One region of the Methylobacterium sp. B1 genome, then DNA from elsewhere that is predicted to be linked to it. Evidence: predicted binding sites of a transcription regulator. Region 1 holds the regulator's gene; the other holds the start of a gene.
What was found. Region 1 encodes PhoB, which activates phosphate uptake and scavenging genes when phosphate is short. Its sites were predicted from a motif close to TGTCATNNANCTGTCAT; they were not measured.
Positions count from the first base shown of each region.

Region 1 (6,233 bases):
GCGCAGCAGGTCGATCCGCGTGGGCTGCTGGCGGCGCTGATCGGCCTCGTCCTGGTGGGCTTCGCCGCCTGGGCCTGGGAACACGGCCGCGCCGCCGCGCCCGGGGCGGGCCGGGTCGCGCGGTTCGCTGCGGCCCTCGCGCTAATCGCCGTGTCGGCCCTCGCCGTGACCCTTCCGCGGGACCGCACCGCGCCGTCGGCGCAGGCCGCCGCCGACGGGGTCGAGCCCTTCACTCAAGCGCGTCTCGACGCCCTGGTGGACGCGCACCGCCCCGTCTTCGTGGACATGACCGCCGCGTGGTGCATCACCTGCGCGGTGAACGAGGCGACCTCGCTCAACACCAAGGCCGTGCGGGCCGCGATGGCCGAGCGCGGCGTGACCTACATGAAGGGCGACTGGACCAACCAGAATCCCGAGATCACCCGTCTGCTGGAGAAGCACGGGCGCAGCGGCGTGCCGCTCTACCTCCTCTATACCGGAACCGGAGCGCCTCAGGTGCTTCCGCAGATCCTCACCGAGGGGACGGTTCTGGCGGCGCTCGACGCCGTGCCGGTCGCGTCCGGCCGGAGCGCGGCGCTGACCCGCTGAATCTGCGCGAGGCCCGGGGGGCCGCCGGGCCTCGCAGCATCCGCCGGCCTCGAACGTCCCTGGCTCCCTTCGCTGCACGCGGGCGGGCGGCGCGGCCGACCGGCCTCCGGCCCGGAACCCTTTGTCCCGGAACGCTTCGCGCCCCTCTCAAGCGTCGAGCGAGAACGTCTCGTCGAAGGCGTAGCCCGAGCCGCGGACCGTACGGATCGGGTCGGCTTGGCGCGGGCCGTTCAGTGCCTTGCGCAGCCGCCCGACATGGACGTCGACCGTGCGCTCGTCGATGTAGACGTCGTGTCCCCAGACCCCGTCGAGGAGCTGCTCGCGGGAGAAGACACGGCCCGGCGCCAGCATCAGGAATTCCAGCAGACGGAACTCTGTGGGGCCGAGATGCAGCTCCTCGCCGCCGCGGCGGACGCGATGGCCGGTGCGGTCGAGTTCGAGGTCGCCCGCCGCCAGCCGGTCCGAGACATGGGCGGGCTTGGCCCGGCGGAGCAGCGCGCGGATCCGGGCAAGCAGTTCCGGGACGGAGAACGGCTTGACGATGTAGTCGTCGGCGCCCGTCCCGAGACCGCGGATCCGGTCGCCCTCCTCGCCCCGGGCAGTGAGCATGATCACGGGCAGCCGCTCGGTCTCCCGGCGCGCCCGGATCCGCCGGCACAGCTCGATGCCCGACAGGCCGGGCAGCATCCAGTCGAGCAGGACGAGATCGGGGATCCGCTCCGCCAGGAGCAGCTCCGCGTCGTCGCCCCGAGCCGCGGAATCCACCAGAAAGCCCTCGGCTTCCAGATTGTAGCGCAGCAGCGTGGTCAGCGCCTCCTCGTCCTCGACGATCAGGACTTGCATGCTCACGTTCGAAGATCCGTTCACGAAGCGGCGCCATACGGCCTGCAGGCGCGCCGACTCTCCTTGGAGTTGGCGGGCAGGCAGAGGGTGCAGGAGGCGCCGCTCAGCCTCAACCCGCACGCTCCGATTCTCCGGCGGCGCCCCACAGGAGCGCGCGCAGGCCGACGCCTGGACCGGGGGCGGCCCGCTTACGGAGCCGGCACCCCGTCCACGGTCGCATAGTTCGACGCATCGTTCTTCGGCCGGTCGCCCGCCAGGGCCTCGCCCGTGGCGAGATAATGGATCGTCTCGGCGATGTTGGTTGTGTGGTCGCCGATCCGCTCGACGTTCTTGGCGCAGAACAGAAGATGCGTGCAGAACGAGATGTTGCGCGGATCCTCCATCATGTAGGTCAGGAGCTCGCGGAACAGCGAATTGTACAGGGCGTCGATCTCGCCGTCCCGCTCCCAGACATCGTGGGCTGCCTGGACGTCGCGGCTCGCATAGGCGTCGAGAACGTCCTTGAGCTGGCCCTCCGCGAGGTCGCTCATGTGGCGCACGCCGAGAACGATCTTCTGGGCCGGCGCCTGATCGGAGATCGCCACCACCCGCTTGGCGACGTTCTTGGCGAGGTCGCCGATCCGCTCGAGGTCGCCGGAGACGCGGATCGCCGAGATCGTCTCACGCAGATCGATCGCCAGGGGCTGACGCCGGGCGATCAACAGCACGGCGCGCTCCTCGATGTCCCGCTGCAGGGCGTCGAGGCGCTTGTCGGCGACGATCACCGCCTGGGCGAGCGTGTCGTCCCGGCGCACGAGGGCGTCCGTCGCCTCCGCGGTCATCTTCTCGGCCACGCCGCCCATCTCCGAGATCGAGCGACGCAGGTTCTCCAGGTCGGTGTCGTAGGAGGTGACGATATGGCCGGGCATGGCGAATCCTTCGATGGGTCCCGGGGGCGGCGCTCCGGGGAGGCCCTCGGGGACCCGCCGGCCCTCCGCGGATGCGGCGACCGGACGGCCTTCCCCGAGACCGGAGCGTCCAGGCAGACTAGCCGAACCGGCCGGTGATGTAGTCCTGGGTGCGGCGTTCCGTCGGGTTCATGAACATCCGGTTGGTCGGACCGAACTCGATCAGCTGGCCCAGATACATGAAGGCGGTGAACTGCGAGATGCGCGCCGCCTGCTGCATGTTGTGGGTGACGATCACGATGGTGAACTCGTCGCGCAACTGCTCGATCAGCTCCTCGATGCGGCCGGTGGAGATCGGGTCGAGGGCCGAGGTCGGCTCGTCGAACAGGATCACCTCCGGGCGCTGCGCCACCGTGCGGGCGATGCACAGGCGCTGCTGCTGGCCGCCCGACAGGCCCGTGCCCTGCTGCTTGAGCTTGTCCTTCACCTCGTCCCAGAGGGCGGCCTTGCGCAGGGAGGCCTCGATCCGGCCGTCGAGTTCGGATTTCGGCAGCTTCTCGTAGAGGCGCAGGCCGAAGGCGACGTTGTCATAGATCGACATCGGGAACGGCGTCGGCTTCTGGAACACCATGCCGATGCGCGAGCGCAGCTCGTTCAGGTCGATGGAGGGGCTGAGGATGTTCTCGCCGTCCAGGAGGATCTCGCCCTCGGCCCGCTGCTCCGGATAGAGGCTGTAGATCCGGTTGAAGCAGCGCAGCAGGGTGGACTTGCCGCAGCCCGAGGGCCCGATCAGCGCCGTGACCTGCCGGTCGTGAAAGTTGAGGTTGACGTCCTTCAACCCGTGGAAGCTGCCGTAGTAGAAGTTCAGGCGCTTCACGGCGATCCGCACGGGACCGCCCTCGTCGGCGCGGTTGCGGTTCAGCTCGACCGTGGGGATCGCGGAGGCGGCGTTCATCGTCGTGTCCTCGAAGGGTCTCAGCGCGAGGTCTGCGGCTTGATCACAAGGCGGGCAATGATCGACAGCACCAGGATGGTGGCGGTGATCAGAAGCGCGCCGGCCCAGGCGAGGCCCTGCCAGTTCGGATAGGGCGAGAGGGCGAACTGGTAGATCATCACCGGCAGGTTCGCGACGCCACCCATCAGGTTGGCCGAGAACCAGGAATTGTTGTTGAGGGCGGTGAACAGCAATGGCGCCGTCTCGCCGGCGATGCGCGCCAGGGCCAGGATGATCCCGGTGACGATGCCAGCCGAGGCCGCCCGCCACGTGACGTTGATGATCACCGTCGAGGGCGGCGCCCCGAGCGCCGCGCCGGCCTCCCGCAGGGTTCCGGGGACGAGCCGCAGCATGTCCTCGGTGGTGCGGACGATCACCGGAACGGCGATGATCGCGAGCGCGACGCCGCCGGCCCAGCCCGAATAGGTGCCCATCGGCCGCACCATCAGGGTGTAGACGAACAGGCCGATCAGGATCGACGGCGCCGAGAGCAGGATGTCGTTGAGGAAGCGGATCAGGGCCGCGAGCTTCGAGCCGCGCCCGTACTCGGCCAGGAAGGTCCCGGCCATGACGCCGACCGGCGTCGCGATCACGATGCCGATCCCGGTCAGGACGAGGCTGCCCAGAATGGCGTTGGCGATGCCGCCGCCCTCGGATCCGGGGCCCGGCGTCGGGTTGGTGAACAGGGTCGGCGTGAAGCCGCGCACGCCCTGGACGATCAGCATCACCAGGATCGAGCCCAGGACCAGGGCACCCACCAGCGTCGCCCCGGTGCAGGCAACCCGCAGCGTGCGGTCGGCGATGCGCCGGCCCTGACGGACCCGGCCGGAGCGGCGCCGGGGCGCCGCGGTCATCGTGGGGGAGGCGTCCATCGCGCGTGCTCCTCAGGCGGCCTGGACGCGGCGCGTCAGCAGCCGGGCGATGATGAGAACCACGAAGGTGATCACGAACAGGATGCAGCCCAGAGCCATCAGGGCGTTGAGCTGGAGGCCGTCGGCTTCGTTGAACTCGTTGGCGATGCGCGACGCGATGGTCGAGCTCGGATCGAAGATCGAGGCCGAGAGGCGGTTGGCGTTGCCGACCACGAAGGTCACCGCCATCGTCTCGCCCAGCGCCCGGCCGAGGCCGAGCATGATCGCCCCGATGATCGAGACCGAGGCCTGCGGCACCAGCACGTGGCGCACCACCTCCCAGGTGGTGCAGCCGATGCCGTAGGCGCTCTCGCGCAGCACGGTCGGGATCTGGTCGAGCATGTCGCGGGCGATCGAGGCGATGAACGGCACGATCATGATCGCCAGGATGATCCCGGCGGTGAAGACGCCGACGCCCGAGGGCACCCGGGCGTAGAACAGCGTGCCGACGATCGGCATGCCCTCGACGAGGTTCGAGACCGGGATCTGGATGTAGCGCGCGAAGAGCGGCGCGAACACGAACAGGCCCCACATGCCGTAGATGATGCTGGGCACGGCGGCGAGCAGCTCGATCGTCATGGCGACCGGCTTGCGGGCCCAGCCCGGGCAGAGCTGGGTGAGGTAGACCGCGATCCCGAGGGAGACGGGGACGCCGATCAGGAGCGCCAGGAAGGCGGAGGCGACGGTCCCGATCACCGCCACCAGGGCGCCGTACTGCTCGGTCCCGACGTTCCAGGCGCTGGAGGTCAGGAACCCGAAGCCGAATTCGCGGAAGGCGGGCCAACCGCCGTAGAGGATCGAGCCCAGGATGCCGGCGAGGACGAGCAGCACCAGCAGCGCTGCGGCATACGAGGAGGTCCGGAACAGGGTGTCGAGGCTCCGGCTCGGCGCCTTCCGCGCCGTCGCGGAACGGGTTCGGCCGAGGGCGATCGATTCTGTCAAAGCGGGCATCCGCTGTTCTCTGCGAAGAGGGCGTGGTAGCGCGGGGCGTTCCGAGAAGCGAGGGAGGAGGTTCCCACCTCCTCCCGGCCACGCTCACATGTTGAAGACGGGCTTACCGTCCTTGCCCTTCACGTCCTTCCACTCCTGGTGGATCAGCTCGACGACGTTGTCCGGCAGCGGGACATAGTCGAGGTCGACGGCAAGCTTGTCGCCGTTCTTGTAGGCCCAGTTGAAGAACTTGAGCACATCGGCTGACTTGGCCGGATCGACGGCATCCTTGTGGACCAGGATGAAGGTCGCTGCCGTGATCGGCCACGCCGCCTCGCCCGGCTGGTTGGTCAGGGAGATGCCGAAGCCCGGGGTCGCCTTCCAGTCGGCGCTCGCCGCCGCGGCCTGGAACGCCTTGTCGTCGGGCTGCGGATACTTGCCGGCCTTGTTCTGCAGCAGGGCGTAGGAAAGCTTGTTCTGCTTGGCGTAGGCCGACTCGACGTAGCCGATCGCGTTCGGGACCTGCTTCACCGTGGCGGTCACGCCCTCGTTGCCCTTGCCACCCTGCCCCACCGGCCAGGAGATCGTCGTGGCGGCGCCGTATTCCTTCTTCCAGGGCTCGGAGACCTGGGACAGGTAGGTGGTGAAGATGTTGGTCGTGCCCGACGCGTCGGAGCGGTAGACCGGGGTGATGTTGGAGTCGGGGAGCTTCAGCCCGTCATTGAGTTTCGCGATCCGCGGATCGCTCCACTTGGCGATCTTGCCGGCATAGATGTCGGCCAGCACGTCGCCGGTGAGCTTGAGCTTGCCCGGCTCGATCCCGGGGATGTTCACCACCGGCACGACGCCGCCCATCACGGTCGGGAACTGGACGAGACCGTCCTTGGCGAGCTGCTCGGGCTTGAGGGGCGCGTCGGTGGCGCCGAAATCGACCGTCTTCGCCTGGATCTGCTTGATGCCGCCCCCGGAGCCGATCGACTGGTAGTTGAGGCCCGAGCCGGTCTCCTTGCGATAGGCCTCGGCCCACTTGGAGTAGACCGGGAAGGGGAACGTAGCCCCGGCGCCGGTGATATCGGCGGC
Region 1 is NZ_BACT01000022.1:11,390-17,622, forward strand. It holds gene I53_RS00675 (protein-disulfide reductase DsbD domain-containing protein) at 1-588, shown strand, start outside; gene phoB (phosphate regulon transcriptional regulator PhoB) at 736-1,431, opposite strand; gene phoU (phosphate signaling complex protein PhoU) at 1,620-2,339, opposite strand; gene pstB (phosphate ABC transporter ATP-binding protein PstB) at 2,458-3,273, opposite strand; gene pstA (phosphate ABC transporter permease PstA) at 3,294-4,184, opposite strand; gene pstC (phosphate ABC transporter permease subunit PstC) at 4,197-5,174, opposite strand; gene pstS (phosphate ABC transporter substrate-binding protein PstS) at 5,259-6,233, opposite strand, start outside.

Region 2 (6,233 bases), on a different contig from region 1:
ATCTTGAAATAGTCGAGCATGGGCTTGGCCCGGTCGTCCAGGCGCTCGCCCGGCAGCACCGTGCCGATGCCCGGGGGATAGACCAGCATCAGCGTGGTGGCGATCCGCCCCTCGGCCTCGGCGATCGGCACGTAATCGACCTTGTTGCGGGTCAGCAGCTGGGCGGCCTTCTTGGGCGGCATCACCATCTCGGGCAGGTGCTCCGGGGCGAACTGGCGCCGCTGGAGCGTGGAGGTGCCGGCCTCCCGGTGGAAGGCGTGGAATTCGGCGCAGAGGTCGCGCAGGCGCACGCCGCGGTAGCGGTTCGGCCGGCGGTTGACGAATTCCGGCATGGCCTCCTCCAGCGGGACGTTGTCGTCGTGGAGCCGCTTGAAGGCGACGAGGCCCGAGATCAGCGTGCCGGCCTTGGAGGATTCGACCCCCGGGGTCAGCAGGAAGAGCAGCGAGTTCAGGTCGTTCTTCTCGGCGACGATCCGGTTCTCACGCAGGTATTGCGCCACGATCGGCGCCGGCACGCCGTGCTGGGCGTAGGCCCCCGTGTGCCGGTCGAAGCCGGGGGTGAGCACGGTGAGCTTGTTCGGGTCGGTGATCGCGTAGCCCGGCGCCACGTGGGTGAAGCCGTGCCAGCGCGCGCCCGGCTTCAGCTCCCAGTGGCGCGGCGTGGCGGCGAGCTCGTCGGTCGGCACGCTCTCCCACGGCACCTCGGCCCCGTCGGCATTCACCGTCACGTCCGGCACGAAGGGGTCGAAGAACCAGCGCCTTGCGGGATCGCGTTCGTTCTCCTCGAATTCCCGCCGGATCGCCCGGACCTTCTTGCGCCACTCGATCCCGAGCCGGATCGTGTCGTCCCACAGGATCATGCCCGAGCGGCCCTTCATCATCTGGGCGCCGACATCGAGGGAGGCAAAGAGCGGGTAGAAGGGCGACGTGGAGGCGTGGACGAGGAAGCTCTCGTTGAGCCGCTTGTGCTCGACCCGCCGGGTCTGGCCGCGGATATGCCCGTCGCGGGTGTGGATCTGCGAGGCCTGGGAGAAGCTCGCGAGCTGCTTGTGGGTCGATTGCGTGGCGACGATGCCGGGCGAGGTCTCGTCGAGGCCGGTCAGCCCCATGGCGAAGCGGCGGGCGTAGAGCGGGTGGAACTTCATGAAGCCCGCCCAGGCCTCGTCGAACAGGATGTAGTCGCAGAGGTGGCCGATCTTCTCCAGGATCTCCTGGGCGTCGTAGATCGTGCCGTCGTAGGTGCACTGCTCGATCACCGCGACGCGGAACGGCCGCTCCCGGCGCCACGCCTCGGGATCGGTCACCAGCGGGTTCCGGCGGATCTTCTCCCGGATCCGGGTCTCGTCGAGGGCCTCATGATACATGGGGCCGATCAGGCCGTAGGCGTTCCGGTCCGTTTCCAGAAAGATCGGGATGCCGCCGCCCAGGAACAGGGCGCCGTGATGCGCCGCCTTGTGGTTGTTGCGGTCGAACAGGACGAGGTCGTCCTCCGCGATCAGCGAGGACAGGACGATCTTGTTGGAGGCCGAGGTGCCGTTGAGGACGAAGTAGGTCTTCTCGGCCCCGAAGATCTTGGCGGCCTCCTTCTGGGCCTTCAGCGCCGGGCCCTCGTGGGTCAGCAGGTCGCCGAGGTCGAGGACCGAGTTGTCGAGGTCGTCGCGGAAGATCGCTTCCCCCAGGTGCTCCACGAAGATCCGGCCGATCGGCGACCGGTTGTAGAAGATGCCGCCGTTGTGGCCCGGACAGGTCCAGAGCTGGTTGCCCTTCTCGGCGTAGTCGACGAGCGCGCCGAAGAACGGCGTCTTGAGGGTCTGGGCGTATTGCGTGACCCGGCTGACGAGGCCGCGGGCGATGAATTCCGGCGTCTCCTCCGCCAGGAAGATGTAGCCGTCGATGAAATCGAGCAGTTCGACCGGGATGTCCTCCAGCCGCTTGCGGCGGACCATGATGACGATCGGCATCTCCAGGCCGCGCTTGCGCATCATGTCGATGAGGGCGGCGGCCTTGCCGTCGAGGCCGCGCTTGCCCCAATCGACCACGAGGCAGCCCACCGCGGCGTCGGTCTGCACCGCGATGGCCGCGTCCTCGACCCGCCGGGCGCGCACCACCTCGAAGCCGCGCTGCTCCACGGCTGCCACGATCTGATTGACGCGCGCGCCTTCGAGATCGTCCGGATCGAAGGCGGGGGCGCACATCAGGACCGTGAAGCGACGGTGGAAGTCCATGGAGCCCTCTCTGGCCTCGGATGCAGCGCGTGGCTTTCCGGCCCGTCTGCGACGATTGCATGACAACGTGCGCGGCGGGCGGTCGTGGTGCGGACGAAAGGGCGTGATCCGGGCGCGGTCGGAGCCGTTGGACCGCGGCCTTCCCACCCGCGCCCTCATCCTGAGGTGCCGGTCGGAGATCGGTCGCGCGGCCCGCGGCGGCAACCCGTCTCAGGGTATCACAGGGCGCGCCGCCGCGCCCAGACATCCGGATTGACCAGTCCGCCCGGCCGCCGGCCTGCCAGCACGTCGACCACGCGGCCGGCGGCGGTTTCGGCGGTGCGGATCAGGGCCGACCCGGTGGAACCGCCGACATGGGGCGTCAGGATCGCCCGCGCCTGACGGGCGAGGGGGTGGTCGGCCGGCAGGGGCTCCTGCGCGAAGACGTCCAGCCCGGCGCCCGCGATCGTGCCGGATTCCAGCGCCTCCACCAGGGCCGCCTCGTCGATCAGACCACCGCGGCTGGTGTTGATCAGGAAGGCGTCCCGCTTCATCCGGGCGAGCTGGTCCCGGCCGATCAGGCCGCGGGTGGCAGGGGTCAGGGGCACGTGCAGGGAGACGATGTCGGCCTCCGCGAGGAGCGCGTCCACCGAAGGAGCCCGCAGGGCGCCGGCATTGGCGAAGTCGGCGTCCGGCCGGCTCGGGCCGTAGGTCAGCACCCGCAGGCCGAGGGCCGTGCCGAGCCGGGCCGTCGCCTGCCCGATCGCCCCGAAGCCGACGAGGCCCAGCGTCAGGCCGGCCAGCTCGATCAGGCGGGCGGTGAACTTGAAGCTGTCGTCCCCGCGCCGGACCGAGCGGTCGGCCTCCGGCAGGGCCTTGGCCAGGGCGAAGATCAGCGCCAGCGTCTGCTCGGCCACCGAGACGGCGTTGGCGCCGGGCGTGTTGACCACCACGATCCCGGCCTCGGTCGCCTCGGCGGTGGCGACGTGGTCGGTGCCGGTGCCGTGCACGCCGATCACCCGCAGGGCCGGGGCCGCCGCGATGGCGCGGGCCGGGAAGCCGGTGTTGCGGGTGATGACGGCGACGCACGGGGCGGCCTCGCGGGCCAGGGTCTCGGGATCCGTGCCGCTCGCCGGACGCGGCTCCAATCCGGCCGCCCGCAGCCGGTCGAGGCCCGCCGCGTGGATCGGCTGGACGATGAGGCACGGACCGGTGATCACGGGAAAACCTCTGCACTAGAGGAGGGGTGACAGGCACGTTTCGCGCCGGGCCCGTCTAGGCGGGGTGGGCAACCCTGGCAACCGGGCGCCCCGGTCTCCGCCGCGGCAACCCGATCGGACGCGCGCGATCCACACCCGATCGCGGTCGTGTCGGGCCCCGCACGCCCCGCCCGGCCCGACGATCCCGGCCGCGCGCCTCGGCCGAGCTCTGGCCCGGCCTTCCGCGAAATCGCCGGCTCGACCGTGCGATGATGAGTGAGGCACTGATAATGATGTCGTTCGGCAATGGAATTCAGTATAGAACGCACTCAATATCGATCACGTAGATCGACCCTGCGTGCGCTGAATATAATTATAATTAATCCAAATGTATTTTTGACACACGTAGAGATATTTGCTGCCTTGCTCCGTGATTCGGAGCTTTCGTCACGACAATGCGGTCTCAAGATTTCTCGGTGTCGGTTTCCGCGCGGAACCGGCGCCGGCGGCGCGCGGCCCGGCCGGTTCTCCCGATGGCTGTCCTGCTGGGCTTCGTCGGTTCCGGGCTGCACGCGGCCCGCGCGGAGGAGGCCGGGGCCGGCCGGGAGGTCCAGCTCGACGAAATCTCGGTCGCGAGCGCGGCCGCGCCGCGCGGACCGGTCCCGGCCTATGCCGGCGGTCAGGTGGCGCGGGGCGGTCGCCTCGGCCTGCTGGGCGATACCGAGATCCAGAAGGCGCCCTTCAGCATCGCCAGCTACACCGACACGCTCATCCGGGACCGGCAGGCGCGGACGGTGTCCGAGACCCTGGTCCTCGACCCGTCGGTGCGCGCCACCCAGACCACGGGGGCGCCGTTCGACTCCTTCTCCATCCGGGGCTTCCCGTCCAACGAGAACACCAGCGGCGAGGTCGCCTTCGACGGGCTCTACGGCATTGCCCCGAGCTTCCGCATCTTCACCGACTACGTGGAGCGCATCGAGGTCCTAAAGGGGCCGTCCGCCGCCCTCACGGGGGTGTCGCCGAACGGCGCGGTCGGCGGCGTGGTCAATATCGTCCCGAAGCGCGCCGGCGCGGACCTGACCCGCGTCACCCTGGATTACGGCTCGACCGCCTGGGGCGGCAGCCAGGTCGACGTCGCCCGCCGCTGGGGGCCGGGACGGGAATGGGGCGCCCGCGTCGTCGGCAGCCTGCACGGGGGCGCCACGCCCTTCGACCGCCAGACTGAGACGACCGGCGTCGGGGCCCTGGCCCTCGACTAACAGGGTGACGGGTTCCGCGCGTGGCTCTACCTGCTGGCGCAGACGGACCGCTTCAACGCGCCGCTGCGCCCGTTCCTCCTGCGGGCCGGCGTGCCCGTACCGCGGGCGCCCGACGGTCGCCTGAACCTGACCCAGCCCTGGGAATACTCGGACGTCGACGATCGCGGCGGCCTGCTGCGCACCGAGTACGACCTGACCGATCAGGTCACGCTGTTCGCGGATGTCGGCGGCGGGCAGACCGGAGTGGAGCGGTACTTCCAATCGGCACCGACGATCCTCAACGGCCGCGGCGACACGACCAGCACGCCGCAATTCTACGCCCTCGGCGTCGACCGGCTCACCTACGACGCCGGCGTCCGGGCCCGGTTCGAGACCGGATTCATCCGCCACGCCCTCACGCTTCAGGGCTCCGTGTACGACGAGGCGACGGGACGGCGGTTCTCGCCCGGCCGGGGCGCCTACCTGTCGAACCTCTACGTGCCGGCCCTCGTCCCGTACATCGCGCCGATCTACGGCATCGGCCGGCCCCGCCTGTCCGACAGCACCCTGTCGGGGATCGCGGTGGCCGACACGCTGTCGGCCCTCGACGAGCGCGTCCTGCTGACCCTGGGTGTGCGCCGCCAGCGCGTGGAGGCGCACAATTACCTGTCGAATGTCGGCACGCTGGCCTCGTCGTACGACAAGAGCGCCACGACCCCGATGGTCGGTCTCGTGGTGCGGCCCTGGGACTCGGTCTCGCTCTACGGCAACTACATCGAGGGCCTGAGCCGCGGCGACGTGGCTCCGGCGGTGGCGACCAATTCCGGCACGATCCTCGCTCCCTACGTGGCCCGACAGGTCGAGGCGGGTGTGAAGCTCGATCTCGGCCGGTTCGGCGCCACGCTTGGCGCCTTCCGGATCACGAAGCCCGCGGGCGAGCTCGGCCCGCAGGGGCGCTTCGCGGCGACCGGCGAGCAGCGCGTCGGCGGCCTCGAACTGAGCCTGTTTGGCGAGATCACGCCGCAGGTGCGCGTGGTCGGCGGCGTGACCCTGCTGGACGGACGCCTCGTCCGGACGGCGCTCGCCGCCAATCGCGGGCACCGGCCGATCGGCGTGCCTGAGGTCCAGGCGAGCCTGGGCGCCGAGTGGGACCTGCCCGGGCTGCCCGGCCTGACGCTCAACGGCGCCGTCATCTCCACCGGGCGGCAGTTCGTCGACCTCGCGAACACCCAGGCCCTGCCGGCCTGGGCCCGCCTCGACCTTGGCCTGCGCTACACGACCCTCGTCGCCGAGCGGCCGACGACCTTCCGGGCCAGCGTCCTCAACGTGACCGATGCGCGGTACTGGACCGGGGTCGCGTCGTTCGGCACCTTCTTTCAGGGCGCGCCGCGCACCTACCTCCTGTCGATGGGGGTGGATCTCTGAGCCGGACCGGAGCGGCCATGCTGCTTCTGACGAGCCGCGCGATGTTTCACGGGAAACATTTTCTTAACCCTGAAGGTCGGGCGTGCGGGGGCCGCCCGCTGTTGCAGCGGCGCCGTCGCGGCGCGTCGCCGGCCGGGTTACCACCGGTCCACCATGACCACATCGAG
Region 2 is NZ_BACT01000267.1:689-6,921, reverse strand. It holds gene I53_RS07690 (Orn/Lys/Arg decarboxylase N-terminal domain-containing protein) at 1-2,225, opposite strand, end outside; gene I53_RS07685 (hydroxyacid dehydrogenase) at 2,444-3,424, opposite strand; partial or broken gene I53_RS07680 (TonB-dependent receptor) at 3,937-6,066, shown strand; partial or broken gene I53_RS07675 (hypothetical protein) at 6,220-6,233, shown strand, end outside.
Region 2: the regulator PhoB is predicted to act here: its motif matches at 2,274-2,290, upstream of I53_RS07690 (Orn/Lys/Arg decarboxylase N-terminal domain-containing protein).